Linked DNA regions of Azoarcus olearius. Each later gene encodes a partner of the first gene's protein in a complex. Links are inferred from orthologs where the notes say so. Each region holds a gene or a part of one and is shown in the gene's direction. Other genes may lie near its edges.

Evidence for each region.
Region 2: the proteins of dnaN (region 1) and holA are in contact, whole or in part, in a cryo-EM structure (PDB 8GIZ), measured with the Escherichia coli proteins. The link is inferred for Azoarcus olearius from one-to-one orthologs.
Region 3: the proteins of dnaN (region 1) and dinB are in contact, whole or in part, in a solved structure (PDB 1OK7), measured with the Escherichia coli proteins. The link is inferred for Azoarcus olearius from one-to-one orthologs.
Region 4: the proteins of dnaN (region 1) and dnaX are in contact, whole or in part, in a cryo-EM structure (PDB 8GIZ), measured with the Escherichia coli proteins. The link is inferred for Azoarcus olearius from one-to-one orthologs.
Region 5: the proteins of dnaN (region 1) and holB are in contact, whole or in part, in a cryo-EM structure (PDB 8GIZ), measured with the Escherichia coli proteins. The link is inferred for Azoarcus olearius from one-to-one orthologs.

Annotation. Positions count from the first base shown.
Region 1 is NZ_CP016210.1:546-6,202, forward strand. The notes cover bases 24-3,011. They hold dnaN (DNA polymerase III subunit beta), read left to right. Parts: upstream 24-956; coding sequence 957-2,066; downstream 2,067-3,011. Other genes in these bases: dnaA (chromosomal replication initiator protein DnaA), read left to right, coding at 24-898; gyrB (DNA topoisomerase (ATP-hydrolyzing) subunit B), read left to right, coding at 2,276-3,011. Outside these bases: more of dnaA, read left to right, coding at 1-23; more of gyrB, read left to right, coding at 3,012-4,765; dqs_RS00020 (hypothetical protein), read right to left, coding at 5,397-5,573. UniProt on the Escherichia coli protein: Confers DNA tethering and processivity to DNA polymerases and other proteins. Acts as a clamp, forming a ring around DNA (a reaction catalyzed by the clamp-loading complex) which diffuses in an ATP-independent manner freely and bidirectionally along dsDNA.
Region 2 is NZ_CP016210.1:3,622,759-3,628,354, forward strand. What follows is about bases 1,239-4,165. They hold holA (DNA polymerase III subunit delta), read left to right. Parts: upstream 1,239-2,160; coding sequence 2,161-3,171; downstream 3,172-4,165. Other genes in these bases: leuS (leucine--tRNA ligase), read left to right, coding at 1,239-1,637; dqs_RS16535 (LPS-assembly lipoprotein LptE), read left to right, coding at 1,649-2,164; dqs_RS16545 (glutamate-5-semialdehyde dehydrogenase), read left to right, coding at 3,259-4,165. Outside these bases: more of leuS, read left to right, coding at 1-1,238; more of dqs_RS16545, read left to right, coding at 4,166-4,536; site-specific tyrosine recombinase XerD, read left to right, coding at 4,759-5,596. UniProt on the Escherichia coli protein: Part of the beta sliding clamp loading complex, which hydrolyzes ATP to load the beta clamp onto primed DNA to form the DNA replication pre-initiation complex.
Region 3 is NZ_CP016210.1:3,147,538-3,153,058, reverse strand. Bases 1,873-4,724 are described here. They hold dinB (DNA polymerase IV), read left to right. Parts: upstream 1,873-2,687; coding sequence 2,688-3,761; downstream 3,762-4,724. Other genes in these bases: dqs_RS14385 (ATP-binding cassette domain-containing protein), read left to right, coding at 3,829-4,724; dqs_RS14395 (DNA recombination protein RmuC), read left to right, coding at 1,873-2,633. Also shown: 3-deoxy-7-phosphoheptulonate synthase AroG, read left to right, coding at 19-1,104; more of dqs_RS14395, read left to right, coding at 1,218-1,872; more of dqs_RS14385, read left to right, coding at 4,725-5,521. UniProt on the Escherichia coli protein: Poorly processive, error-prone DNA polymerase involved in translesion repair and untargeted mutagenesis. Copies undamaged DNA at stalled replication forks, which arise in vivo from mismatched or misaligned primer ends.
Region 4 is NZ_CP016210.1:1,066,998-1,072,553, forward strand. The notes cover bases 1,584-4,470. They hold dnaX (DNA polymerase III subunit gamma/tau), read left to right. Parts: upstream 1,584-1,976; coding sequence 1,977-3,965; downstream 3,966-4,470. Other genes in these bases: cfa (cyclopropane fatty acyl phospholipid synthase), read right to left, coding at 1,584-1,677; dqs_RS05090 (YbaB/EbfC family nucleoid-associated protein), read left to right, coding at 4,017-4,340; recR (recombination mediator RecR), read left to right, coding at 4,421-4,470. In the rest of the region: dqs_RS05075 (ZIP family metal transporter), read right to left, coding at 1-342; more of cfa, read right to left, coding at 445-1,583; more of recR, read left to right, coding at 4,471-5,020; petA (ubiquinol-cytochrome c reductase iron-sulfur subunit), read left to right, coding at 5,202-5,556. UniProt on the Escherichia coli protein: Part of the beta sliding clamp loading complex, which hydrolyzes ATP to load the beta clamp onto primed DNA to form the DNA replication pre-initiation complex.
Region 5 is NZ_CP016210.1:1,832,683-1,838,330, forward strand. The notes cover bases 1,466-4,444. They hold holB (DNA polymerase III subunit delta'), read left to right. Parts: upstream 1,466-2,419; coding sequence 2,420-3,469; downstream 3,470-4,444. Other genes in these bases: mltG (endolytic transglycosylase MltG), read left to right, coding at 1,466-1,797; tmk (dTMP kinase), read left to right, coding at 1,803-2,423; dqs_RS08460 (PilZ domain-containing protein), read left to right, coding at 3,466-3,837; dqs_RS08465 (TatD family hydrolase), read left to right, coding at 3,863-4,444. In the rest of the region: CAF17-like 4Fe-4S cluster assembly/insertion protein YgfZ, read right to left, coding at 1-562; more of mltG, read left to right, coding at 793-1,465; more of dqs_RS08465, read left to right, coding at 4,445-4,633; dqs_RS08470 (ankyrin repeat domain-containing protein), read left to right, coding at 4,620-5,309; dqs_RS08475 (DUF429 domain-containing protein), read right to left, coding at 5,316-5,648. UniProt on the Escherichia coli protein: Part of the beta sliding clamp loading complex, which hydrolyzes ATP to load the beta clamp onto primed DNA to form the DNA replication pre-initiation complex.

The DNA of each region.
Region 1 (5,657 bases):
CGTATACGGCGGCGTCGGCCTGGGCAAGACCCACCTGGTGCACGCCATCGGCAACGCGGTATACCGCCACAACCCGCGCATGGTGATCCGCTACGTTCACGTCGAGGACTACTACGCCGACGTCGTGCGCGCCTACCAGCAGAAGAGCTTCGACGCGTTCAAGCGCTACTACCGCTCGCTCGACATGCTGATCATCGACGACATCCAGTTCTTCAATAACAAGAACCGGACGCAGGAAGAGTTCTTCCACGCCTTCAACGCGCTCACCGAAGCCAAGAAGCAGATCGTCATCACCTGCGACACCTACCCGAAGGACATCCAGGGCCTGGAAGACCGGCTGATCTCGCGCTTCGACTGGGGCCTGACCGTGCAGATCGAGCCGCCGGAACTCGAAATGCGCGTCGCCATCCTGCAGAAGAAGGCCGAGGCGCTGCGCGTTTCCGTGGACGACGACGTTGCCTTCCTGATCGCCAAGAACCTGCGTTCCAACGTGCGCGAACTCGAAGGCGCGCTCAACAAGGTGGTCGCCTACGCCCGCTTCCACGGCCGCGGCATCTCGCTCGAAGTCGCCAAGGAAGCGTTGAAGGACCTGCTGCACGCCCACAACCGCCAGCTCTCCATCGAGCACATCCAGAAGACGGTCGCGGACTACTACAAGATCAAGGTCGCCGACATGCACTCCAAGAAGCGCACGCGCGTCATTGCGCGGCCGCGCCAGGTGGCGATGTGGCTGGCCAAGGAACTCACGCCGATGTCGCTGCCGGCCATCGGCGAAGCCTTCGGCGGCCGCGACCACACCACCGTGCTGCACGCCTGCCGCACCATCACCGAGCTGCGCCTCGGCGACCACCAGTTGAACCACGACGTCCATGTGCTAACCCAGGTGCTGCGGGGTTAAGCGCGAATGACGACGCGGATTTGCCAGACACCGACCAACCACTCCCTCAGCTGACGCCATGCTTCTGCTCAACACCACCCGCGACGCGCTCCTCGCCCCGCTGCAGTCGGTAGCCGGCATTGTCGAAAAGCGCCACACCCTGCCGATTCTCTCCAACGTGCTGATCGAGAAGCGCGGCGACCAGCTCACCTTGCTCGCCACCGACATCGAGATCCAGATCCGCACCACCACCGCCGGCCACATCGGCGGCGAGGATTCGTCGATCACGGTCGGCGCGCGCAAGCTGCAGGACATCCTGCGCGCACTGTCGGACAGCGTTGATATCGTGCTGACGCTCGAAGACAAGCGCCTCACCGTGAAGGCCGGCAAGAGCCGCTTCCAGCTGCAGACCCTGCCTGCCGCCGACTATCCGCGCATGAACCTGCCCGACGGCGACGCGGTGCGCTTCTCGGTGCCTCAGCGCGCCTTCAAGCGCCAGCTCGCGCAGGTCTCGTACTCGATGGCGCAGCAGGACATCCGCTACTACCTCAACGGCCTGCTGCTGATCGCCGACGGCTCCGAACTGCGCATGGTGGCCACCGACGGCCACCGCCTCGCCTACGCCGCGGGCGACCTCGCGGTGCCGGTGCAGGCGCGCACCGAAGCCATCCTGCCGCGCAAGACGGTGCTCGAGCTCGCCCGCCAGCTGGCCGACACCGACGATCCGCTGGAAATCATCCTCGCCGGCAACCAGGCGGTGTTCCGCTTCGGCTCGATCGAACTCGTCACCAAGCTGATCGACGGCAAGTTCCCCGACTACGAGCGCGTCATCCCGCAGAACCATCCGCGCATGGTCACCTTCGACCGCCAGCCGCTGCTCGCCTCGCTGCAACGCGCCGCCATCCTCACCAACGAGAAATTCCGCGGCGTGCGCATGGTGCTCGGCGAGGGCGCGCTCAAGATCATCAGCTCCAACACCGAGCAGGAAGAAGCGCAGGAAGAGCTGGAGATCGACTACCACGACACCCCGCTCGACATCGGCTTCAACGTCACCTACCTGCTCGACGTGCTCAACAACCTGTCGTCCGAGCAGGTGGAATGGCGCTTCAACGACGGCAACTCCAGCGCGCTCGTCACGCTGCCGGGCAACGACAAGTTCAAGTACGTCGTGATGCCGATGCGCATCTAGCCCCGCTCCTCCCCCTTCAAGGGGGAGGCCAGGAGGGGGATGGGGTCAGCCGCTGCGATCCACCGCCCCATCCCCACCTCGAAAAATGCAGTTGTAGTCTCGGCTACGCCTCGCCGCCACGCAGGTGTCGAGCAGTGCTCGCCGAAACCCCAGCTCCGCCCCCTTGAACGGGAAGGAGTTCCGTTCTTTTTGAATCACCCGAGATGACAATGTCCGAACCGCAAAACACGCCCGCCCCCTCCGGCAACGACTACGACGAATCCAGCATCCAGCAGCTCGAAGGCCTGGAAGCGGTGAGGAAGCGGCCGGGCATGTACATCGGCGACACCTCCGACGGCACCGGCCTGCACCACATGGTGTTCGAGGTCGTCGACAACGCCATCGACGAGGCGCTGGCCGGCCACTGCGACGACATCGTCATCACCATCCACGCCGACAACTCCATCTCCGTCACCGACAACGGCCGCGGCATCCCGGTCGGCGTCAAGATGGACGACAAGCACGAGCCCAAGCGCTCCGCGGCCGAAATCGTCATGTGCGTGCTGCACGCCGGCGGCAAGTTCAACCAGAACAGCTACAAGGTTTCGGGCGGCCTGCACGGCGTCGGCGTGTCCTGCGTCAACGCGCTGTCGAAGTGGCTGCGCCTCACCATCCGCCGCGACGGCAAGAAGCACTTCATGGAGTTCCACCGCGGCGCGCCGCAGGACCGCGTGATCGACGTGGTGGACGGCGTCGAAGTGAGCCCGCTGAAGGTGCTGGGCGAAACCAGCAAGCGTGGCACCGAGGTGCATTACCTCGCCGACGAGGAAATCTTCGGCACCGTCGAATACCACTACGAAATCCTCGCCAAGCGTCTGCGCGAACTGTCGTTCCTCAACAACGGCGTCAAGATCCGCCTGGTCGACCAGCGCACCGGCAAGGAAGAAGACTTCGCCTTCGCCGGCGGCGTGCGCGGCTTCGTCGAGTACATCAACCGCACCAAGGCGGTCCTGCATCCCAGCGTGTTCTACGCCGCCGGCACCACCCGCATCCCCACCGGCGCCGGCGAGGCCGAACTTTCGGTCGAAGTCGCCATGCAATGGAACGACTCCTACGCCGAACAGGTGCTCTGCTACACCAACAACATCCCGCAGGCCGACGGTGGCACCCACCTCACCGGCCTGCGCACCGCGATGACCCGCGTCATCAACAAGTACATCGAAGAAAACGAGATCGCCAAGAAGGCCAAGGTGGACATCACCGGCGACGACATGCGCGAAGGCCTCGCCTGCGTGCTGTCGGTGAAGATGCCGGACCCCAAGTTCGCCAGCCAGACCAAGATGAAGCTCGTCTCCAGCGAGGCGCGCCCGGCGGTGGAAGAAGTCGTCGCCGCCAAGCTCACCGACTTCCTGCTCGAAAACCCGATCGACGCCAAGACCATCTGCAACAAGATCGTCGAAGCCGCCCGCGCCCGCGACGCCGCCCGCAAGGCGCGCGAAATGACCCGCCGCAAGGGCGTGCTCGACGGCGTCGGCCTGCCCGGCAAGCTCGCCGACTGCCAGGAAAAAGACCCCGCGCTGTCCGAGCTCTACCTGGTCGAGGGTGACTCCGCAGGCGGCTCCGCCAAGCAGGGCCGCGACCGCAAGTTCCAGGCGATCCTGCCGCTCAAGGGCAAAATCCTCAACGTCGAGAAGGCCCGCTTCGACAAGCTGCTGCAGAGCCAGGAAATCGCCACCCTCATCACCGCGCTCGGCACCAGCATCGGCAAGGACGACTACAAGCCCGAAAAGCTGCGCTACCACCGCATCATCCTGATGACCGACGCCGACGTCGACGGCGCCCACATCCGCACCCTGCTGCTCACCTTCTTCTACCGTCAGATGCCGGAGCTGGTCGAGCGCGGCCACATCTACATCGCCCAGCCGCCGCTCTACAAGATCAAGCACGGCAAGACCGAGCTCTACATCAAGGACGACCACGAACTCAACGGCCACCTGCTCAAGCTCGCGCTCGACGGCGCCGTGCTGGTCCCGCGCGAAGGCGCCGACGCCATCACCGACGACGCGCTCGGCGGCCTCGCGCGCAGCTACCTGCTTGCCGAAGCGGTCATCAAGCGCCTGGCCAGCTACATCGACCCCGAAGTGCTGCAAGCCATGCTCGCGCACGACCTCGAGATCAGCCTGGACGACGAAGCCGCAGCCCGCGCATCGGCAGACCGCATCCAGCCCCACCTGCCGGAAGGCCTGCGCATCTACGCCGAATACCACGAAGAAACCGAAGCCTGGCGCCTCACCATCGAGCGCCTGCACCACGGCAACCTCAAGTTCGGCTGGGTCGAAACCGCCTTCCTCGTCTCTGGCGACTACCGCAGCATCCGCACCGCCGCCGCCTCCATCGCCGGCCTCATCGGCCCCGGCGCCGAAATCCGCCGCGGCGAAAAGCGCCAGACCGTCACCCGCTTCGCCGACGCCATCACCTGGCTGCTGGCCGAAGTGGAACGCGGCCTCAGCAAGCAGCGCTACAAAGGCCTCGGCGAGATGAACCCCGAGCAGCTGTGGGAAACCACCATGGACCCGGCGGTCCGCCGCCTGCTGCGGGTGCAGATCGACGACGCGATCGCCGCGGACGAAATCTTCACCACGCTGATGGGGGATAACGTGGAGCCGAGAAGGGCGTTCATCGAGAGCAATGCGCTGTATGCGCAGAACATCGACGTGTGATCGAATGTAGCGGCGACCATAAACTGGCAATTTGTTAGGCAAAAACTGGCAGACGAGCGAAAGGGCGGGCGAACCCGGCAGGGTTCCCCGCCCATTTTGCTTCCGAAATCAAAGACGCTAGCGCCTAGCGAGAGCTCTCTTAGCGGAGTTCTCTACCGGAATTTGGCTAATTGACCCATACAGGCCTAGAAGCCACCGCGCACACGACGTACCACGGCCCGCCCACTACCCTCGCTGAAATGGCCGCTAAGAACTACGAGCAGGCCGCCTTAGATGGATTCGTGACGCCGACCAGACACCCAATGTTCCACCTCACCGACAGCATGTCGGCCTATGCGGCCGTTGATGATTGGGCGATGCTACGGCTTCAATGCATCGGATTGCTGTCCCCGGCAGCACAGCTTTATGGAGTGCCAGCTTTACTGCGCGGTGAACGACGTAACCGCCCCATGACGAATAGCTGACGTGGATTGGTGCATTGCCCATTAATCTGTTTTTTCATTTGACTGATTCAACGGGTACTCCACGCGGGCAAACCTGTCAGCTCTCTCTCACTCCACTGCGCTAACCTTGATTTCGAAGGGGCGTTCGTAGAGCTCGATTTCCGCAGCGGCTGCTCGCCCTTCCAATATCATCGCTGGTGCATAGCGTTCTCGTAGGCAGAGATATTGTCGGTCTCAGCAGTCTCGGCCCGCCGCACCTCCAACTGTCCGATCTCTTCGACCCCTTGCGCAACCAGAAAGGTTGCAAGAGAGCGGGCGCTGAGTTGGGCTTGAGAGAACTTGAGCAGATCGTGATGACGGTACATCTGCGCCTCTACACGTAGTGGCAAAGTCATCACCTCGATCTGCCTCTGCAGCAGGCGCCTGCCCGGGTTAAAGTTCCCGCCTTT
Region 2 (5,596 bases), 3.6 Mb from region 1 along the record:
ACGTGCTGATGGGCTACGGCGAAGGCGCGGTGATGGCGGTGCCCGCCCACGACGAACGCGATTTCGCCTTCGCCACCAAGTACAAGCTGCCGATCAAGATGGTGGTGCGCTCCACCCACGACGCCTATGAAAACGTGGCGGCGCCGTGGATCGACGCCTACGCCGAGCACGGCAAGCTGGTGAATTCCGGCAAGTACGACAACCTGCACTTCCAGGACGCGGTGGACGCCATCGCCGCCGACCTCGCCGCCAAGGGCCTCGGCAACAAGCGCGTGCAGTACCGCCTGCGCGACTGGGGCATCTCGCGCCAGCGCTACTGGGGCTGCCCGATCCCGATGGTGCGCTGCGACGACTGCGGCGACGTGCCGGTACCGGACGAGCAGTTGCCGGTGGTGCTGCCCGAGAACGTCGAGATCACCGGCCGCGGCTCGCCGCTGGCCAAGATGCCCGAGTTCTACCAGTGCAGCTGCCCCAAGTGCGGCAAACCCGCCCGGCGCGAAACCGACACCATGGACACCTTCGTCGAGTCCTCCTGGTACTTCCTGCGCTACGCCTCGCCCGACAGCACCACCGCGATGGTCGATGAGCGGGTCAATTACTGGGCGCCGGTCGACCAGTACATCGGCGGCATCGAGCACGCCATCCTGCACCTGCTGTACTCGCGTTTCTTCACCCGCGCGATGCGCGACTGCGGCCTGGTGAATGTGTCCGAACCCTTCACCAACCTGCTGACCCAGGGCATGGTGGTCGCCGAAACCTATTACCGCGAACTCGACGGCGGCAAGAAGCAATGGCTCAATCCGGCCGACGTCCAGGTCGAACGCGACGAACGCGGCCGCATCACCGCGGCGAAGCTCGCCAGCGACGGCCTGCCGGTAGTCATCGGCGGCACCGAGAAGATGTCGAAGTCGAAGAACAACGGCGTCGATCCGCAGGCGCTGGTCGACCAGTACGGCGCCGACACCGCGCGCCTGTTCATCATCTTCGCCGCGCCGCCCGACCAGCAGCTGGAATGGTCCGACTCCGGCGTTGAAGGTGCCTCGCGCTTCCTGCGCCGGGTGTGGAATTTCGGCCACGCTTTCGCCAGCGAATTCCGTGCGGCACTGCCGGCTGCCCGCGCGCTCGCCGCCGGCACGCTGCCGGCCGCGCTCGCCGATGTGCGCCGCGAGATCCACACCCATCTGAAGCAGGCCAACTACGACTTCGGCAAGCACCAGTTCAACACCGTGGTGTCGGCGGCGATGAAGATCCTCAACGCCCTCGAGAAAGCGCCGCGCGACGATGCTGCCGCCCACGCCGAAGTCGCCGAGGAAGGCTTCTCCATCCTCGTCCGCCTGCTGTCGCCGATCACTCCGCACATCGCCCACGCGCTGTGGCAGGACTGCGGCTTCGGCGGCGACATCGTCCAGGCCGCGTGGCCGGAACCCCTGGAAGCCGCGCTCAAGCAGGACGAGATCGAGCTGATGCTGCAGGTCAACGGCAAGCTGCGTGGCTCGGTCAAGGTCGCCGCGGACGCCGGCAAGAGCGACATCGAAGCCCTGGCGCTCGCCTCCGAGGCGGCGCAGAAGTTCATGGAAGGCAAGCCGCCGAAGAAGGTGGTGGTCGTGCCCGGCCGGCTCGTCAATATCGTGGTTTGAGGACTGCACGCATGCCCACCCCCTTCACCCGCCGCCGCGCCCTCACCCTGCTGGCCGCGGCCGGCGCCACGGCGGCACTCGCCGGCTGCGGATTCCGCCTGCGCGGCCCGCAACCGCTCGACTTCGCCACCATCCATGTCGGCGTCAGCGAATTCTCCGAACTCGGCGCGCTGCTGCGCCGCCAGATCGCCACCAGCGGCACCACGACCGTGGTGGAGGACGCGGCGAAAGCCGACGTCAGGCTGCAGGTGCTCGCCAATGAACGCGAGCGCGAAATCCTGAGCCTGACCGGCGCCGGCAAGGTGCGCGAATACCAGCTTACCCAGCGCATGCGCTTCCAGCTGCTGGACAAGAACGGCAGCGCGCTGATTCCGCCCACGGCCATCCTGGCACGGCGCGAATACACCTTCGACGACGCGCTGATCCTGGGTAAGGAACAGGAGGAAAACCTGCTGTTCCGCGACATGCAGAGCGACCTCGTGCAACAGTTGATGCGTCGCCTCGCGGTGGTCCGCCGCCCGCAGTGAATTTGCGCCCCGACCAGCTCGCGGCCCAGCTCGACAAGCCGCTCGCACCGCTCTGGGTGCTGCACGGCAACGAGCCGCTGCTGGTGCTCGAAGCCGCCGACGCAATCCGCGCGGCAGCGCGCCGCCAGGGCTATTCGGAACGAGAAACGCTGGTGGTGGGCCAGGGCTTCCGCTGGGATTCGTTGACACTCGCCGCCGGCAACATGTCCTTGTTTGGCGGCGCCAAGCTCATCGATCTGCGCATTCCCACCGGCAAGCCGGGGCGCGATGGCGGCGACGCGTTGCAGCGCTATGTCGCGCAACTGCCCGCTGCCACGCTCACCCTGGTGACGCTGCCGGAACTCGACTGGCAGGCACGCAAAACCAGCTGGTTCAAGGCATTGGGCGACGCCGGCACGGTCATCGAGCTAAACGCGCCGGAACGCGAACGCCTTCCTCAGTGGCTGGCGCAGCGGCTGGCCGCGCAACACCTCACCGCCCCGGCGGAAGCGCTGGCTTTCATTGCCGACCACGTGGAAGGCAACCTGCTCGCGGCACATCAGGAAATCCTCAAGCTCGGGCTGTTGTTTCCGCACGGCGCGCAACTGACCCTTGATGACGTCCAGCAAGCCGTACTCAACGTCGCGCGCTACGACATCGATACCCTTCGACAGGCCGTACTGGAAGGCGACCCGGCGCGCTGCGCCCGTCTGCTCGAAGGCCTGCACGGCGAGGGCGCGGCGCCTCCGCTGGTGCTGTGGGCGCTGGCCAACGAAACCCGCAGCCTCGCGCTGCTGCGCGCCGGACAGGACGCCGGCCAGCCACTCGCCGCGCTGTTCAAGGCCGAACGCGTCTTCGACGAACGACGCAAGCAACTCCTTACCCGCGCCCTTGCCCGCCTGGGCGGCGGGCGCCTGCGCGCCGCGCTGATGCACGCGGCCCGCATCGACCGGATGATCAAGGGGCTGGCGGACGGCGACGTGTGGGACGAATTCCTGCAGCTTGCGCTGCGGCTCTGCCGTCACTGACCCGTTCCGCGGCGGATGTAGCGCGTGGCCCACGGGCGCCGCGATCAGTGCTTTAATCCCTTTTTGGCTTTTCCGCCTGTGACGATGATGGATATCCAGCACTACATGCAGACCGTCGGCCGCGAAGCGCGCGCCGCCTCCCGCACGCTTGCGGCAGCCTCCACCGATGCCAAGAATTCCGCCCTGGTGGCGATGGCGCAAGCCATCCGCGACAGTCGCGACGCGCTGCTGGCGGCCAACGCGGCCGACCTCGCCGAAGCCCGCGCGGCCGGGCTGGACGAGGCCCTGATCGACCGCCTGACGCTGAGCGCCAAGGGCGTGGAAGGCATGGCCGCCGGGCTTGAACAGGTTGCGGCACTCCCCGACCCGGTGGGGGAAATCACCGACGTCAAGCGCCGCCCTTCCGGCATCCAGGTCGGCAAGATGCGTGTGCCGCTCGGCGTGGTCGGCATCATCTACGAGGCGCGGCCCAACGTCACCGCCGACGCGGCGGCGCTGTGCCTCAAATCCGGCAACGCCGCGATCCTTCGCGGCGGCAAGGAAGCGCTGCGCTCGAATCAGGCGATTGCAAGCTGCGTGCGCACCGGGCTTGCCGCCGCCGGCCTGCCGCAAACGGCCGTGCAGGTGCTGGAAACGACGGACCGGGCTGCGGTTGGCGCGCTCATCACGATGCCCGAATTCGTCGACGTGATCGTGCCGCGCGGCGGCAAAGGGCTGATCGAGCGAGTCTCCAGCGAGGCACGCGTCCCCGTCATCAAACACCTCGACGGCAACTGCCATGTGTACGTCGACGACCATGCCGACCCGGCGAAGGTGCTGCCCATCGTAGAGAACGCCAAGACCCAGCGTTACGGCACCTGCAACACCACGGAATCGCTGCTCGTGGCCCGTGCCGTCGCCCCGCGTTTCCTGCCCGACATCGGACGGATGCTGGCGGCGAGGAACGTCGAGATGCGAGCGTGCCCGGAAGCGCTCGTGCTGCTGCGCGAAGCCGGCATCGAAGGTGCCCGGCTCAGCCCCGCCACCGAGCAGGACTGGCACGAGGAATATCTCGCGCCGATCATCGCGATCCGCGTCGTGGCGGGCCTGGATGAAGCGATCGCGCATATCAACACCTACAGCTCGGGCCACACCGAGGCGATCCTCACCGAGCACTACACCCATGCGATGCGTTTCCTGCGCGAGGTGGATTCGGCATCCGTCATGGTGAACGCCTCCACGCGCTTCGCCGACGGCTTCGAATACGGCCTCGGTGCCGAAATCGGGATTTCCACGGACAAGATCCACGCCCGCGGCCCGGTGGGGCTGGAAGGGCTCACCAGCCAGAAATGGATCGTGTTCGGCAATGGCGAGATCCGCCGATAAGCCGAAAGTCAGGATGGGGATCAACGCGAGGCGTGAGAAAATCCCCGCCCTTAAGGGTTTCTACGTAGACGAGGCAGACGTCGGAATCCGACGTTCGTGGCATAATCGCCGCAAGGGAATCCACGATTCCAGCCGATATTGCTCTGGGGTAGAGCAAGCGGGTCGGCGAGGCCCTCGGGCCTCGCCGCACCCACCTCGTGATCACCACGCCCCCCCCCGTCCGTGACCGCATTCGAACAACAGCTCTCGGCGGAGACGCGCGCCGAACTCGATCTGTTCTGCGACGCACTGTGGCTGGAATTCGGCCTGGCAGCCAATACCATTGCCGGTTATCGGAGCGATCTCGCGCAATTCGGCGCCTGGCTGGCCGGTCGCGGAACTCAATTGATCGAAGCGGACGAGAGCCAGCTCACCGCGTATCTCGCCGAATTCAGCCGCCGCGCCAAACCCGCCAGCCAGCGCCGCCTGATGTCGGCCTGGCGCCGCTTTTACCGTGGGCTGCTCGGCCAGCGCCGTATCGCTCAGGATCCGACCGTCCAGCTCGACGCCCCGGTGACCGGCGAACGCTTTCCCCGCACCCTCAGCGAAGCACAGGTGGAATCGCTGCTGGCAGCGCCCGACGTCGACACGATTCATGGCCTGCGGGACCGCAGCATGCTTGAATTGCTGTATGCGAGCGGGCTTCGTGTTTCCGAGCTGGTGGAATTGAAACTCTTTGCGATCAGCACCGGCGAAGGCGTAATCCGGGTGTTCGGCAAAGGTAGCAAGGAACGCCTCGTTCCCACCGGTGACATCGCGCTCGAGTGGCTCGGCCGCTACCTGCGCGAGGCACGGCCAGCCCTGTTGCGCGGGCGGACATGCGACGAGGTTTTCGTTTCCCAGCGCGGCGCCGGAATGACGCGCCAGATGTTCTGGCGCATCATCAAGCAATACGCACCCAAGGCAGGAATTCCAGCACAACGGATCTCGCCCCACACGCTGCGACACGCATTTGCCACGCACCTGATCAATCACGGCGCAGACCTCCGCGTCGTGCAATTGCTGCTGGGCCACGCCGATA
Region 3 (5,521 bases), 3.1 Mb from region 1 along the record:
TTTCGGCCAGGTTTCGTCATGTCCGCCTCAATGAAGATCCATATCGACGACGTCCGCATCAAGGAGATCAAGGAACTGGTGCCGCCCGCCCATGTGCTGCGCGAGTTTCCGGCGACCGCCAAGTCCGCGGAAACGGCGTACGAGGCGCGCCAGGCGATCCACCGCATCCTCTACGGCGCCGACGACCGCCTGCTGGTGGTGGTGGGGCCGTGCTCCATCCACGATGCTGACGCGGCGATGGAATATGCCCGCCGCCTGAAGGTCGAGGCTGAGCGGCTGAAGAACGACCTGCTGGTGGTGATGCGGGTGTATTTCGAGAAGCCGCGCACCACGGTGGGCTGGAAGGGCCTGATCAATGACCCCCACCTGGACGGCAGCTTCGCGATCAACGAAGGCGTACGGCTCGCGCGCAAGCTGCTGTGGGAAATCAACGAACTCGGCCTGCCCGCCGGCACCGAGTTCCTCGACATGATCACGCCGCAGTACATCGCCGACCTGATCAGCTGGGGCGCGATCGGCGCCCGCACCACCGAGAGCCAGGTGCACCGCGAACTGGCCTCCGGCCTGTCGTGCCCGGTGGGCTTCAAGAACGGCACCGACGGCAACGTCCGCATCGCGGTCGATGCGATCAAGGCGGCGCAGTCGCCGCATCATTTCCTCAGCGTCACCAAGGCCGGCCACTCGGCCATCGTCTCCACCCGCGGCAACGAGGACTGCCACGCCATCCTGCGCGGCGGCAAGAGCACCAACTACGATGCCGCCAGCGTGGATGCCGCGTGCAAGGAACTCGCGGCCTCCGGCGTGCCGGGCAAGGTCATGATCGACTTCTCGCACGCCAACAGCCGCAAGCAGCACCGCCTGCAGATCGAGGTGGCGCACGACGTCGCGGCCCAGCTGGCGCGCGGCGAGGACCGCATCATCGGGGTGATGGTGGAGTCCCACCTGAAGGAAGGCCGTCAGGACCTCAAGCCGGGCTGCACGCTGGAATACGGCATGAGCATCACCGACGCCTGCATCGGCTGGGAAGACTCGGTCGGCGTGCTCGACACGCTGGCCGGCGCCGTGCGCCAGCGCCGCGTGGAGCGCGCGGCCGAGACGGAGTAAGGCCCGGCCTTGCCCGCGCCGCGTAGCGCAATCACCGACGCCCGCCGCCAGCAATGCCGGCGGGCGTTGCGTTTGTTGCCGCCGGCCGGCGGGGCGGAACCGATGGTGGCGGCATGATCGACATCCCCTTGCAGATGACCCTGGCGGCACTCGCTGGGTTGGGCGCGGGCTTCGTGCTCGCCTGGCTGCTGCAGCGCGGGCGCGGTGCCCAGGCGCTGGAACGCGCGCGGCTGGAGGCGGAGGCGGCGCTCGCCCCGCTGCGCGAACGGGCGCGCCTGCTGGAGGCGGAGCGCGAGGCGTTGCGCGTGGAGCGGGCGGACGTGCTGGCGCGCGCGGAGGGCTGGCGCGAGGCGCTGGAGAAGACCCGCGCCGAACGCGCCGTGCTGGCCGAGCGCCTGCTTGCCGAGCGGCGCAATGCGGAAGAGAAGATCGCCCTGCTGCAGCAGGCGCGCGAGGCGCTGAGCGACCAGTTCAAGGCGCTCGCGGCCGACATCCTCGAAGAGAAATCGAAGCGCTTCACCGAGCAGAACCAGACCAACATCGGCCAGTTGCTCGAGCCGCTGCGGGAGCGTCTGCAGGCGTTCCAGGGCACCGTCGAGCAGGTCTACGTGCAGGAAGGCAAGGACCGCAGCGCGCTGGCCGAGCAGGTGCGGCAGCTGATGGAACTCAACCGCGCGCTCGGCGAGGACGCGAAGAACCTGACCCGGGCGCTCAAGGGGTCGGTGAAGGCGCAGGGCAACTGGGGCGAGCTGGTGCTGGAGCGCGTGCTGGAAGCCTCCGGCCTGCGCAAGGGGGTGGAGTACGACACCCAGCAGAGCCATGCGCGCGAGGACGGCAGCCGGGCGCAGCCGGACGTGGTGATCCACCTGCCTGAAGACCGCCACCTGGTGGTGGATGCCAAGGTCTCGCTGACCGCCTACGAAGCCTGCGTGGTGGCCGAGGACGAGGCCGCGCGCCAGCTGGCGGTGCGGCGCCATCTGGAATCGGTGCGGGCCCACATCAAGGGGCTGGCGGAGCGCAATTACCAGCAGATCCACGGCGTCGGCTCGCTCGATTTCGTGCTGATGTTCGTCCCGATCGAGCCCGCCTTCATGCTCGCGGTGACGCACGACGACGCGCTGTTCATGGATGCGTGGCAGAAGAACGTGCTGCTGGTCGGGCCGTCGACGCTGCTGTTCGTGGTCCGCACGGTCGCCCACCTGTGGCGGCAGGAGGCGCAGGGCCGCAATGCGCAGGAGATCGCCCGCCGCGGCGGCGAGTTGTACGACAAGCTGGTCGGCTTCGTCGACGACATGGATGCGCTCGGCAACCGCCTGGCCCAGGCGCAGAAATCCTTCGACGCCGCCTACGGCAAGTTCGCGCGCGGCCGTGGCAACCTGGTGCGGCAGGCCGAGATGCTGCGCGAACTCGGCGTAACGCCGGCCAAGGCGTTGTCGCCCGCGCTGGTCGAGCGCGCGCTGGAAGACGACGCGGCGGATGCGGCGCCGGTGCGCCCGGCGCTGCGCGTGGCGGGCGACGAGGCGGGCTGACGCGGCCGGTCCCCGAGCGGCTGGCGGCACGTCCCGGTTCGTCCTGCACACAGCATGCGCAAGATCATCCACTGCGACTGCGATTGCTTCTACGCTGCGGTCGAGGTCCGCGACAACCCCGCGCTCGCCGGCAAGCCGGTAGCGGTGGGCGGGCGGGCGGAAACCCGCGGCGTAATCGCCACCTGCAGCTACGAGGCGCGCGCCTTCGGCGTCCATTCGGCGATGTCCACCGCGCGTGCGCTGCAGCGCTGCCCGCAGTTGATCCTGCTGCCGCCCGACTTCGAACGCTACCGCGCCGCCTCGCGCCAGATTCTCGCGATCTACCGCGACTACACCGCGCTGGTGGAGCCGCTGTCGCTCGACGAGGCCTATCTGGACGTCAGCGGGGTGGATCGCTGCAAGGGCTCGGCGACCTTGATGGCGCAGGAGATCCGCGCCCGCATCCGCGCCGAGGTGGGCATCACCGCGTCGGCCGGCATCGCACCCAACAAGTTTCTGGCCAAGGTGGCGAGCGACTGGAACAAGCCGGACGGGCAGTTCGTGGTGCGGCCGGACGAGGTGGATGCCTTTGTCGCCGCGCTGCCGGTGAAGAAGATTTTCGGCGTCGGCAAGGTCACCGCGGCCAGGCTCAACCGCCTCGGCGTGCACACCTGCGGCGATCTGCGGCCCTGGACGCTGGCCGCGCTGACGCGCGAGTTCGGCAGCTTCGGCGCCAGCCTGCACCGGCTGTGCCGCGGCATCGACGAGCGTGAGGTCAAGCCCGACCGGGTCCGCAAGTCCTTGTCGGTCGAAACCACCTACGTCACCGACCTGCCCGATCTCGCCGCCTGCGCGGCGGCGCTGCCGGCATTGATCGAGGAGTTCGGCCGCCGTTTCGGCAGGGCGCGCGACCTGCGGCCGGTGCACAAGGCGGTGGTGAAGATCAAGTTTGCGGATTTCTCGCAGACCACGGTGGAGTGCGTCGCGAGCGCGCCGGACACCGCGGTCTGGCAGGCGCTGCTGGCCGAAGGCCATGCCCGTCGCGGGCTGCCGGTGCGCCTGCTCGGCGTGGGGGTACGCTTCGCCGAAGAAGGCCGCGACGCAGCGGTGGCGCGCCAGATCGGCCTGTTCGGCGAATCCGCGGGCTGAGCGCTGCGCAGCGGAGGGCAGGCTCCGGGCGATAATCGGCTGTTTGCCAACCCCCGCCGAGATGTCCATGAGTGATCCGCAGTCCATTGCGCTGGAAACCCCCGATCCGGGACCGGAGGGCAGCGACCGCCCGGTCAGCCTCGCCGGCCTCTACCGCGCGCTGTGGCGCCACGCGGCCGGCGTTCGTCACCTGATCCTGTGGGGCTTTTTGCTGCTGCTGGCGTCGCAGTTGTTCAAGCTGGCGGTGCCGTGGCTGGCGGGGCGGGCGATCGATACGATCCAGCACGGCGGCATCGACGGGCTGGCGGGGGCGGGGCGCTGGCTGGCGCTGGTGTTCGCGGCGATCGCGGCCAGCTGGCTGCTGCACGGGCCGGGCCGCATCCTGGAGCGCAACGTCGCGCTGCGCGTGCGCGAGCGGCTCTCGGCGCTGCTGGTGGGGCGGCTGATGGCGGCGCCGCTGGCCTGGCACGAGCGACACCACTCGGGTGAAACCACGCATCGGGTGCAGCAGAGCACCCACGCGCTCTACGACTTCGCGCAGAGTCAGTTCATCTACCTGCAGAACACGGTGCGGCTAGTGGGGCCGATCGTGGCGCTATGTCTGATCTCGCCGCTGGTGGGGGCGGTGGCGGTGGTGGGCTACGGTCTCATCGGCCTGCTCATCACCCGCTTCGACCGCCGCATGATGCGGCTTGCGGTGGATGAGAACCACGCCGAGCGCCGCTATGCGGCCACCGTGGTCGATGTGCTCGGCAACGTGTTCTCGGTGCTCGCGCTGCGGCGCGGTGGTGGTGCGGCGCGCCTGGTGGCGGCGCGGCTGGCGGCCGCGTTCGGCCCCTTGCGGCGGAGCATCGTGCTCAACGAGATCAAGTGGTGCTCGGTCGATCTGCTCGCGAGCCTGCTGTGGTGCGTGCTGGTCGGCGTCTATGCGGCCGAGGCGGGCGGCCTCATCGGCGGCGCCGCGGTGGCGGGCGGCGTGGCGCTGGGCAAGGTCTTCATGGTCTATGAGTACGCCCAGCAGGCGGGCGGGGTGATCACCGCGATCGCCGCGCACTTCCAGTCGCTGTCGCGCCAGCGGGCGGACTACGCGGCGGCGCGGCCCTTGCTCGAAGCGCCCCAGGTGAAACCGGTCACCGCGGCGAGCGCGCCGGAAGGGTGGCACCGGCTGCTGGTGAGCGGGCTGCGCCTCACTCACGCAGGCGGGCGCGGCGGGCTGGCGATCGACCGCCTAGGGTTCGTGCGTGGCCGCCGCTATGCCCTGGTGGGGCCGAGCGGCGCCGGCAAGACCACGTTGCTGCGGGTGCTGGCCGGTCTGGACGCGGCGGGGGCCGAGCTTCGGGTGGAGGGCGATGGCCGCGAGCCGGCGGTGGTGGCCGGCGACGAGGCGGTGATGGCCTTGCGCGGCTGGGCGACGCTGATTCCGCAGCAGGCGGAGATGTTCGACGGCACGCTGCGCGAGAACCTGGCGGTGGGCGAGGAGGTGGCGGCGGCGCGGGTGCGGGAAGCGCTGCACGCCACCTGCGCGGAGGCGCTGGTGGAGGCGTTGCCCGAGGGGCTGGGGACGCGGGTCGCGGAGGGCGGTGCGAACTGGTCCGGCGGCCAGCGTCAGCGGCTGGCGCTGGCGCGCGGCGTGCTGGCGGCCGAGGGGTCGGCACTCGTGCTGCTTGACGAGCCGACCAGCAGCCTCGATCCCGAATCCGAAACGCGCGTCTACGAAGGCCTGTTCAGCCGCTTCGGGGAAGCCGCGGTGGTGTCGTCGG
Region 4 (5,556 bases), 1.1 Mb from region 1 along the record:
GAGCGCATGGGCCGCATCGAAGGCCGGGAGCAACAGCGAGAACACGCTTGCGGCAAGCATCACGCCGGCGCCGAAGCCGAGCAGCAATCCTTGCACGCCGGCGCCGATGCGCCGCATCACGAGCAAGGGAAGGGCGCCGAGCGCGGTTGCTGCTGCGGACATGGCGCCACCTGCAAGCGCGTCGCCGATCGGGCCGCCGATCGCGCCGCCGCCGATTTCTCCGGCGAGGCGGGTGGCCAGCAGCGCCAGACCGGTCAGGGCGATCAACCAGCCGGCGAGTGCGCGCGCTGCGCTGGCCGGGCTGGCGGGCATGAAGTGCAGACGGGCGACCTTGGCAACCATGTTCGACTCCGGGGTGTGAAGCGACGCTTCCGATGAGTCGACTATGGCTGTCCGGTATTTATAGTTCCAATTGAATGATTTTAATTATTCGATAGGTATCGGCTAAATCAACGGGCGCCGATAACCGCCGGGCGTGCCCGTTGGCGACATCACGATCTGCCACAGCTGGGTGGTGCGGGCGCGGAAGGTGCCGGCACAGGCGAGCAGGTAGTAGCGCCACATCCGGTGGAAGCGTTCGCCATAGCGTTCGGCGAAGCGGGGCCAGGCGGTCTCGAAGCGTGCGTGCCAGGCCATCAGCGTGCGGTCGTAGTCGGCGCCAAAGTTGTGGACGTCTTCGATGATGAAGCGGTCTTCCGCCGCGTCGGTGATCTGTCCGAGCGTGGGCAGGTCGCCGTTCGGAAAGATGTAGCGGTCTATCCACGGATCGGTCGGCATCCGGCGCAGGTTCTTGCCGATCGTGTGCAACAGGAACAGGGCCTGCGTATCGTCATCGGGCAGGCAGCGCCGTACCGCATCGAAATACGCGGGATGATTCTTGTGGCCGACGTGCTCGAACATGCCGAGCGAGGCCGCACGGTCGAAGTGCTCGCCTTCTGCCGGGCGGAATTCACGGTAATCGGCGAGGCGGAACTCCACCGGCAAACCCGCGCAGCGCGCGCGCCCGAATTCGGCCTGCTCGCGCGAGATGGTGAGCCCCACGCACTGCACGCCGTAATGCGTGGCGGCGAACTTCATCAGGCTGCCCCATCCGCAGCCGATGTCGAGCAGGCGCATGCCGGGGCGCAGTTCGAGCTTGCGGCAGACCAGGTCGAGTTTGGCGCGCTGCGCTTCCTCGAGCGAACCCGCGCCGGCCCAGTAGCCGCAGGTGTAGGCCATGTGCGGGTCGAGCATGGCCTCGAAGAAGTCGTTGCCGAGGTCGTAATGGGTCTGGCCGACATGCCAGGCGCGGCGCAGGTTCTGCAGATTGAACAGGCGCGCGCGCAGGCTCTGGACCATCAGCGAGGTGGTGCCGACCTTTTCGTCCAGATGTGCGCCCAGTACGCGGCGGAAGAACTCGTCGAGCCGGGCACAATCCCACCAGCCGTCCATATAGGCTTCACCCAGCCCCAGGCTGCCCTGCGCGAGCACGCGGGCGGCGGTGTCCGGGTGATGCACCTGGATGTCCCAGGGCCGCTCGCCGTCCACGCTGACGTCCGCGAGCGCGAGGAGTTCGGCGAAGGCGCGCCGCGCGCCATCGTCGCCCCCGCGCCGGGCCGCGGTGCCACGGTGGGCGCGGGAGTACGCAGGGGGCGCCACGGGGCGGGAGGCGGCGCGGTCTGTATCGGCAGAGTTCATGCACGCTCCTCTAGCGCAAGCGCGTCGTCCGGCCCGGGCGGGCGACGGCGTACACCCGGGTCAAGACACTTCGGCGATTTCCGCGCAAACGGCGCACAGTGTGTCGATCCACGCGCGAACTTCTTCGGCTAGGTGTTCCATTGCGTTCTCCCCTGAGGCGGCGCGGAGCCGACGACTGAAGGATAGGCAGCGACCGGAGATAGACCAAATGGATTGAGCCAATCGCGCCGATTGGCAATTCGAATCATCGGCGGAGCGCGCCGGGAACGGGCAGGGGGGCTCTGCTAGAATCCCCACCCATGAGCTACCAGGTCCTTGCACGCAAATGGCGGCCGAAATCCTTCGGCACGCTGGTCGGTCAGGAGCACGTCGTCCGTGCGCTGAGCCACGCGCTCGCCACCGGCCGCCTGCACCACGCCTACCTGTTCACCGGTACGCGCGGGGTGGGCAAGACCACCATCAGCCGCATCCTGGCTAAAGCGCTCAACTGCGAAACCGGCGTGACGGCGGAGCCCTGCGGCCAGTGCGAAGCCTGCCGGGCGATCGATGCGGACCGCTTCCCCGACTACGTGGAAATGGATGCCGCCTCCAACCGGGGGGTGGAAGACATGGCCGCGTTGCTCGACAAGGCGGTATACGCGCCGGTGCAGGGCCGCTACAAGGTCTACATGATCGACGAAGTGCACATGCTCACCGGGCATGCGTTCAACGCGATGCTGAAGACCCTCGAAGAGCCGCCGGAGCACGTCAAGTTCATCCTCGCCACCACCGATCCGCAGAAGATCCCGGTGACGGTGCTGTCACGCTGCCTGCAGTTCAACCTCAAGCAGATGCCGCAGGGGCATATCGTCGAGCACCTGGACCGCGTCCTGACCGCCGAGGCGGTACCGTTCGAGCCGCCCGCGCTGCGGCATATCGCCAAAGCGGCCAACGGCTCGATGCGCGATGCCCTTTCGCTGCTCGATCAGGCGATCGCTCACGGCGCCGGCAAGGTGGCTGAAGAGCAGGTCACGCACATGCTCGGCACCGTCGGTGATGATCACCTGCACGCCGTGCTGGAGGCGCTCGCCGCAGCCGACATGGCGGCGCTGCTCGCCGTGGCCGACGGCATGGAGGCGCGCAGCCTCTCGTTCGACGCCGCGCTGCAGGCGCTGGCTTCACTGCTGCACCGGGTCGCGCTCTATCAGTTTGCGCCGGCAGCGATTACCGACCCGCTCGAACGAAGCCGGGTCGAAGTCCACGCCGCGGCCTTCGACGCCGAGTTTCTGCAGCTCGCCTACCAGATTGCGATCCATGGCCGGGAAGAGCTGCCGTTGGCGCCGGACGAATACACCGGCTTCACGATGACGCTGCTGCGTCTGCACGCGTTCCGCCCGGAGCAGCCGCCGGCCTTGGGAAGCACGCCGACCGGCGCGGACGGGGGCGCGGGGGGCGAGCGCCGGCCGCTGCCGGCGCGGGCGCCGGCTCCCGCCGCGGTGACGCCCCAGATGCAAAGCGCCGGCGCCGGGATGCCGCCAAATGCGGTCGCGGCGACGAACCGGCCCGTTCCGCCCGCGGCGACGACGGCCGCCCCGGCCCCTGTGTCGGCCGCGCCTGTGCCGCAGGCACCGTCTTCCTCCGCCGCGCCTCCTGCGCCCGCAGCGCCGGTGGCGCCGCCCGAGGGGCCGGCGGTTTCCCCGCCGGCGGGCGACGTTCCGCCGTGGGAGGAGCTGCCCCCGGAAGCGCAGTGGGACGAGGGTGACAGGGCCGCAGCGGGCGGTGCCGAGCGCTTCGACGAGGAATTGAACGACGCGCCGCCGCGTCCGGCCCCGCTTGCGGTCGTCAGACCCTCTACGGCGCCGGCGGTAGCACCCGCCGCGGACGAAGCACCCGGGGACGCCGTGCTGGCAGCCCCGCAGGCGCTGGCGGCGGGCGACTGGCGGTCCTTGGTACGTGCCCTCGGGCTGACCGGCATGCTGCGGGAGCTGGCGCAGCACTGCGAGTGGGTGGGGCTGGATGGCGAGCAGCTCGAGCTGCGCCTGTCGGCCACCCATCGCCATCTGCTCGATATCAACCGCAGCGCGCCCGAGCGGTTGCAGGAACAACTCGGCGCCGCGTTGGGGCGCACGCTCCGGGTCCGGATCGTCATCGGTACCATCGAGGGTGAGACGCCCGCCCAACGCGACGAAATCGAGCGTCGGCAGCGCCACGCCGAAGCGGTCGCGGCGCTCGAATGCGACCCCTTCGTGCGTGAATTGATCGAGCGCTTCGATGCCACGCTGCTCGAAGACACGGTACGGCCGCTCTAGGCCTGCCCCCACGGCTAACCCATCCCTTCCTTCCCAGCGGAGAACATGATCATGATGAAAGGCGGTATTGCCGGCCTGATGAAGCAGGCCCAGCAGATGCAGGACAACATGAAGAAGATGCAGGACCAGCTCGCCAGCGTCGAGGTCGAGGGTCAGGCCGGCGCAGGCGTCGTCAAGGTGGTGATGACCTGCAAGTACGACGTGCGGCGCGTCAGCATCGACGACGCGGTGATGGACGACAAGGAAATGCTGGAAGACCTCGTCGCGGCGGCGCTCAACGACGCGGTCCGCAAGGTCGAGACCACCACGCAGGAAAAGATGGCGGGCTTCACGGCCGGCCTCAACCTGCCGCCGGGGTTCAAGCTTCCGTTCTGAGATCAACAGTCTCCACGCCGAATGCGTTCGCCGCCCCGCGAGGGGGCGGAGAGGCGCTTGAGGCGGCCCGACGCGTACCGATGTCCTCTCCTCCTTCCAGTCTCGACGAACTCATCGCCGCGCTGCGCTGCCTGCCTGGCGTCGGGCCGAAGTCCGCGCAGCGCATGGCCTACCACCTGCTGCAGCGCGACCAGCGCGGCGCGGCGCGGCTGGCGGGGGCGCTCGGCCATGCGCTCGAAGTGCTGCGCCATTGCCAGCGCTGCAACAACTTCTCCGAAGAGGCGGTCTGCCAGCGCTGCGCCAATCCGCGGCGCGACCCCGCGACGCTCTGTGTCGTCGAGATGCCCGCCGATCTGGCCATGATCGAGCAGACCCAGTCCTACAACGGCCTGTACTACGTGCTGATGGGGCGTTTGTCGCCACTCGACGGCGTGGGACCGCGCGAACTCGGGCTCGAACGCCTGATCGCGCGTGCGACCGACGGTGAGGTCAAGGAAGTCATCCTCGCGACCAACTTCACCAACGAGGGCGAGGCGACGGCGCACACCGTGGCCACGCTGCTCGGCGCGCGCGGGGTCAAGGTCAGCCGCATCTCACGCGGCGTGCCCGTCGGTGGCGAACTCGAACACACCGACACCGGCACGATTGCCCAGGCGCTGGTCGAGCGGCGCGCGTTCTGAACGCGTGCTGCAGTGCGGCAGGCGGCGCTTTCCTAGCCCCTGATCGAAGCAGGGTGATCGCTTTGAAAGCCTTGTGCCGACTGGATTTTCCGACTTCGCGCTTTCTCTGCTGCAGCGACTCCGATATAATCCGAAGGTTTTTTGTATCCGGTCTTTGGTTTTCCTTTCAGGGAAGAGGGTCATGAGCGTTGAACAAAAGATGGACAACGGCCGCCGCACGCTGTTGCTGGCGACGTCCGCCGCAGGCGGCGTCGCGGCGGTGGCCACGGCGGTGCCGTTCGTTGCCAGTCTGACGCCGTCCGAGCGCGCCAAGGCAGCAGGGGCGCCGGTCGAGGTCGATGTGGGCAAACTCGCCCCGGGCGAGATGATGACGGTGGAATGGCGCGGCAAGCCCGTGTGGATCCTGCGTCGCACCCCCGAAATGCTGGCGTCGCTGGACAAGACGGACGACAAGGTCAGCGATCCGCAGTCCGACAAGCTGCAGCAGCCCGAGTACGCCAAGAACAAGCATCGCTCGATCAAGCCCGAGTACCTGA
Region 5 (5,648 bases), 1.8 Mb from region 1 along the record:
TGCTCGCTGCCGCGCTGTCGATCGCAAGGACAAAGGCCTGTTCGCCCACGCGCACGACACGGCCTGCCGCGGCGGACGCCTGCTGCATGGGCGCCGCCGGCACCGGCAACCCGGCACCCTGGAGCACGGCGGCCGCGTCGCCGCCGGCCACGCCGATCAGCACCGTGGTTTCACCGGCGTCGTTCAGCTTGACCTTGCTGCGCAGCACATACATCGACAGCTTCTTCAGCATCGCCGGCAGAATGTCCGCAGCCATGACGAGTGCATGGCCTTCGGCCTCCGGCCACAGGAGCAGGCTGGCCAGCATGCGGCCCTTCGGGCTGTTGAAGCTGCTCCACTGCGCGCCGTCGGCGGGCAGCTTGGCGACGTCGTTGGAGAAAAGGTTGTGCAGGAAGGTCGTCGAGTCGGGGCCGACGCTGCGGATCAGCCCCAGGTGCAACAGCGGAACGACGACGGTACCCCGCTCAAGCGCGGCGGCATCGGATCGGGCGTCCGCAAAACTCACGGACAGGGTGTCGAGCTTGGCGCCTTCCAGCGCGAGGTGATCGGTCCAGGCGGTCATGTCGGATTCTGCACAAAGGTTGAGGGAAGGGGCGGCGACACGCGGGACGCACAGCGCCCGCCGGCGTCCGCGGCGGCACTGGAGCAATGAAGTATTATAGGGCCCCGCGAACGACGGGAAACGGCTTCACCCATGTCGCGCCTGCTGTAAAAGCAGGAAGCATGCCCTTGATGAGGGTGTCGCGCTGCTCATTCAAACCGCTGCCCGGGCGGCAGCCTTTCATCCTGCGCATGAAACGTCTCTTGATTCGTCTTGCCGCTCTGTTCGGCGTGATCCTGCTGTCGACGATCGGCGCGCTCACCTGGTACGCCGGGCGTCCCTTGACGCTGCAGCAGCCGGTGGTCGATTTCACCGTGCAACGCGGATTCACCATGCGTCAGGCCGCCGCGGCCATCGCCCGCGCGGGTGTCGACGTCCAGCCCGACCTGCTCTACTGGATCGCGCGCCTAGGCGGCAAGGCGGCCTTGATCAAGGCCGGCAGCTACGAGGTTCACGCCGGTGTCACGCCGTGGCAGCTGGTGCTCAAGCTCTCCGCCGGCGATGTCTCGCAGGGCGAAGTGCTGTTCGTCGAGGGCTGGAATTTCCGCCAGGTGCGCGAGGCGCTGGAAAACCATCCCTATCTGCAGCCGGACACGCGCGGGCTCTCCGAGGAGGAGATCATGCGGCGCATCGGCGCCGGCGAGTCGCGCGCCGAAGGCCTGTTCTTTCCCGATACCTATCTGTTCGACAAGCAGTCGAGCGCGCTTGCCGTGCTGCGCCGCGCCTACGTCGCCATGCAGCAACGGCTGGCGGCAGCTTGGGAGAGCCGTGATCCTGCGCTGCCGCTCGCGTCGCCCTACGAATTGCTCGTGCTCGCATCCATCGTCGAGAAAGAGACGGGGCGGGCGGAGGATCGCGGCCTGATCGCATCGGTGTTTGCCAATCGCCTGCGCATCGGCATGCGGCTGCAGACCGATCCCACGGTGATCTATGGCCTGGGGACCGCCTTCGATGGGCGGTTGCGCCGGCGCGACCTGGACACCGACCATCCGTGGAATACGTACACGCGCGCCGGCCTTCCGCCCACGCCCATCGCGATTCCGGGCCGCGACTCCCTGCAGGCGGCGGTGCGGCCGGCCAAGACCGACTATCTCTATTTCGTCTCGCGCGGCGATGGCACCAGCGTCTTCTCGCGCACGCTCGAAGACCACAATCGCGCGGTCGATCGTTACCAGCGCAACGGCAAAGGAAGCTGAACGACATGCAGCACGGGCGTTTCATCACTTTCGAGGGCATCGACGGCGCCGGCAAGAGCAGCCAGATCGCAGCCGTCGTAGACATCCTGCGCGCGCGCGGTTGCACGGTGGAGCAATCGCGCGAGCCCGGCGGCACGCCGCTCGGCGAGCGTCTGCGCGAGTTGCTGTTGCATGAGCCGATGAACCTGGAAACCGAAGCCTTGCTGATGTTCGCCGCACGCCGCGAACATCTTGCCGCGCGCATCGTGCCCGCGCTGCAGGCCGGAAACTGGGTGGTGTGCGACCGCTTTTCCGACGCCACCTATGCCTATCAGGTCGGCGGGCGCGGGCTCGCGCGGGCGAAGTTCGACGCGCTCGAAGCCTGGGTCCATCCCGGCCTTCAACCCGATCTGACGCTGGTTTTCGACTTGCCGCCGGAGATCGCCGCCGCGCGCGTGGTGTCGAGCGGCGCGCAGCCGGACCGCTTCGAACGCGAACAGCGCGACTTCTTCGAGCGCGTGCGCAACGCCTATCTCGAGCGCGCGCAGGCAGCGCCCCAGCGCATCCGCGTGATCGACGCCAACCGCCCGCCGGAAGTGATCCGCGCCGAGATCGAGCAACTCGTGGTGGAGCGCTGGTTCGCATGATCCATCCGTGGCTGCAGCCGGTCTGGTCGCGTCTGGTCGCGCTCGAAGGGCGCTTGCCGCACGCGCTGCTGTTCATCGGCCCGGCCGGCCTGGGCAAGCGTGATCTGGCCGAGATGCTGGCTGCGCGCCTGCTGTGCGACAGCCCGGCGGCCGACGGTGCCGCCTGCGGCCGTTGCGCCGCCTGTGCCTGGCGGCTGGCAGGCAATCACCCGGACTTCTATCACCTGGTGCCGGCGGCGGACGCCGAGAAGGAAGCTGCCGCCGAAGGCGGCGACGGCGAGGGCGGGACGACCAAGGCCAAGTCGGCGCAGATCGTGATCGAACAGATCCGTGACCTGCAGGAGGCGCTGACGGTAACCGGCCACCACAGCGCGCGCCGGGTGGTCGTCGTCGACCCTGCCGAGGCGATGAACGTATTCACCGCCAATGCGCTGCTCAAGCTGTTGGAGGAACCGCCCGCGGGCTGCACCTTCGTGCTGGTGTCCTCGGCACCGCGCCGCCTGCTGCCCACGCTGCGCAGCCGCTGCCAGCAGTGGTCGTTTTCCCGCCCGTCGTCCGGGCAACTGGCGCAATGGCAGGGGCACGCCGGCGCCGCAAGCGCGCTGCTCGATGTCGTGGGCGGCATGCCCCTGGCCGCGGTCCGGTTGCAGGAGGCGGGCGGCGACGCGCTGCTCGCACGCTTCGTGCGCGAGTTGGGCGAGCTGCCGGCGGCCGACCCCTTGCAGCTTGCCGGCCGCTGGGAAGCGTGGCTGAAGTCCAAGGAGGCGATCGCGGCCGGTTTCGGTCTGCCACAGCTGATCGACTGGATGCAGCGCTGGGTGGCCGATCTGGCGGCGCTCCGGCTGGGCGGCCGGGTACGTTTCTTCTCCGCCCAGCAGGCTGCGCTCGCCGCGCTGTGCGAGCGCAGCAGCGTGGCCGCGATAACCAACTGCTACAATGAATTCGCCCAGATCCGCCGCGTTGCCCAGCATCCATTGAACATGCGGCTGGTGCTCGAAGACATGCTGTTGCGCTATGCGCGCGCCCTTTCCGGAGCCAGAGGATGAGCGAACCCGCCGCACCCAGACCGCAGGTGGCGCGCCCCAGCGTGCTGTCGCTGAACATCAATTCAAAGTCGGCGTTGTATGCGGCCTACATGCCCTTTCTGGTCAATGGCGGCATCTTCGTGCCAACCCCCAAGACCTACAGCCTCGGCGATGAAGTCTTCATGCTGCTGCAGCTGATGGATGACCCGACCAAGCATCCCGTGGCGGGGTCGGTGGTGTGGGCCACGCCGCACGGCGCCCAGGGCGGCAAGACCCAGGGCATCGGCGTGCATTTTTCCGAGGACGAATCGGGCAAGGCCTTGCGTCACCGCATCGAGCAGATCCTCGCCGGCCATCTCGGCTCCAATCGCCCCACCCACACGCTCTGACCCGCGCCCGGCGCGCTGCTCCACGATGTACGTCGATTCCCACTGTCATCTCGATTTTCCCGACCTGATCGCGCGCGAGGACGAAGTGCTCGCCGCCATGGCGGCCAACGACGTGCGCCACGCGCTGTGCGTCAGCGTCAAGCTCGAGGATTTTCCGCGTGTTCTCGCCGTGGCCGAACGCCATCCCGGCCTGTGGGCTTCGGTGGGCGTGCATCCGGACAACGCCGACTGCGAAGAGCCCGATGTCGCGCGGCTGACCGCACTGGCGGCGCATCCGCGGGTGGTTGCCATTGGCGAGACCGGGCTGGATTACTACTGGCACAAGGACGCGCCGGAATGGCAGCGGGCACGCTTTCGCACCCACATCCGCGCCGCGCGCGCCTGTGGCAAGCCGCTGATCGTCCACACCCGTAACGCCGCCGCCGACACCCTGCGGCTGATGAACGAGGAAGATGCCGGCGCCGCCGGCGGTGTCATGCACTGTTTCACCGAAACCCGCGAGGTGGCTGAGGCCGCGCTGGACCTCGGCTTCTACATCTCCTTTTCCGGCATCGTCACCTTCCGCAATGCGGCCGCGCTCAAGGAGGTCGCCACCCTGGTGCCGCTCGACCGTCTGCTGATCGAGACCGATTCGCCCTATCTGGCGCCGGTGCCGCACCGCGGCCACACCAACGAGCCGGCCTGGGTGGTGCATGTGGCGGAGGAGATCGCCCGCCTGCGCGGCGAGCCGCTCAGCCGTATCGCGGAAGCCACCACCGACAACTTCTTCCGTCTGTTCAGCCATGCGCACCCCTGATTCCGCACGCCGTTTCATCCTCGTCGCCGCACTCGGTGCCTGTTTGTGCTGGGGCCCGGCACGCGCCGGCAGCTACGATGACGCCTTGAGTTCCGCGCGCCTGGGCGATACCGCACAACTGCAACGCCTGCTGGAGCGGGGCATCGACCCCAACACGGTGGACGAGCAGGGCAACACGCTGTTGATTCTCGCCGCGCGTGAAGGCAACGCGGATACGGTCGAAGCCCTGCTGCGGCACCGGGTGGCGCTGGGCCAGCGCAACCTGGCGGGGGATTCTGCGCTGATGCTGGCGGTGCTGCGGGGCTACGACCGGGTTGCCGAGATGCTGATCGCGGCGGGCGCGCCGGTCAGCCACGACGGCTGGTCGCCGCTGCATTACGCCGCCTTCGAAGGGCGTCTCGAAATCGCCCAGCGCCTGCTTGCCGCGGGGGCCGAGGTCGACGCGCCCGCCCCGAACAAGTCCACGCCCTTGATGCTCGCCGCGCGCAACGGCCACATCGAGGTGGTTCGCCTGCTGCTGCGCGCGGGCGCCAGCGTCGATGCGCGCAATGATGCCGGGCAGACCGCCGACTCGTGGGCGATGGCCAACGGCAATACCGACATTGCGGCGCTGATTCGGCAGGAACGGGTGCGCCGTGGTGGCGAAGTACCCACGCTGCGCATCGAAATCCAGTAAGTCGCCTCAGCCGCAGGCGACGATCCAGCCTTCCAGCGGGTCGAAGCCGGCCGGCAACCCGTACAGCGGCGCACCGGCGTGCAAGGCCCACGCGGCCTGCACCAGCGCCAGCGTCGCGTCCAGACAATCTCCGCTCGCATCGGCCAGCAGTTGGGTCCGCAGCGACGCATCCGCAACGAGCCGCAGGCGCAGCGGATGTCCGCCGGCTTCGAGCGCCTCCACGATCGTTTGCCGTGCCGCCGCCCGCGCCTCGGTCTGCTTGCGCCGTTCGTCGCTCTTGTACGGAGCGCGCGTGATGCCGCGTGCGAGCGCGCCGGGATAGGCCTCCATCGCCACCCG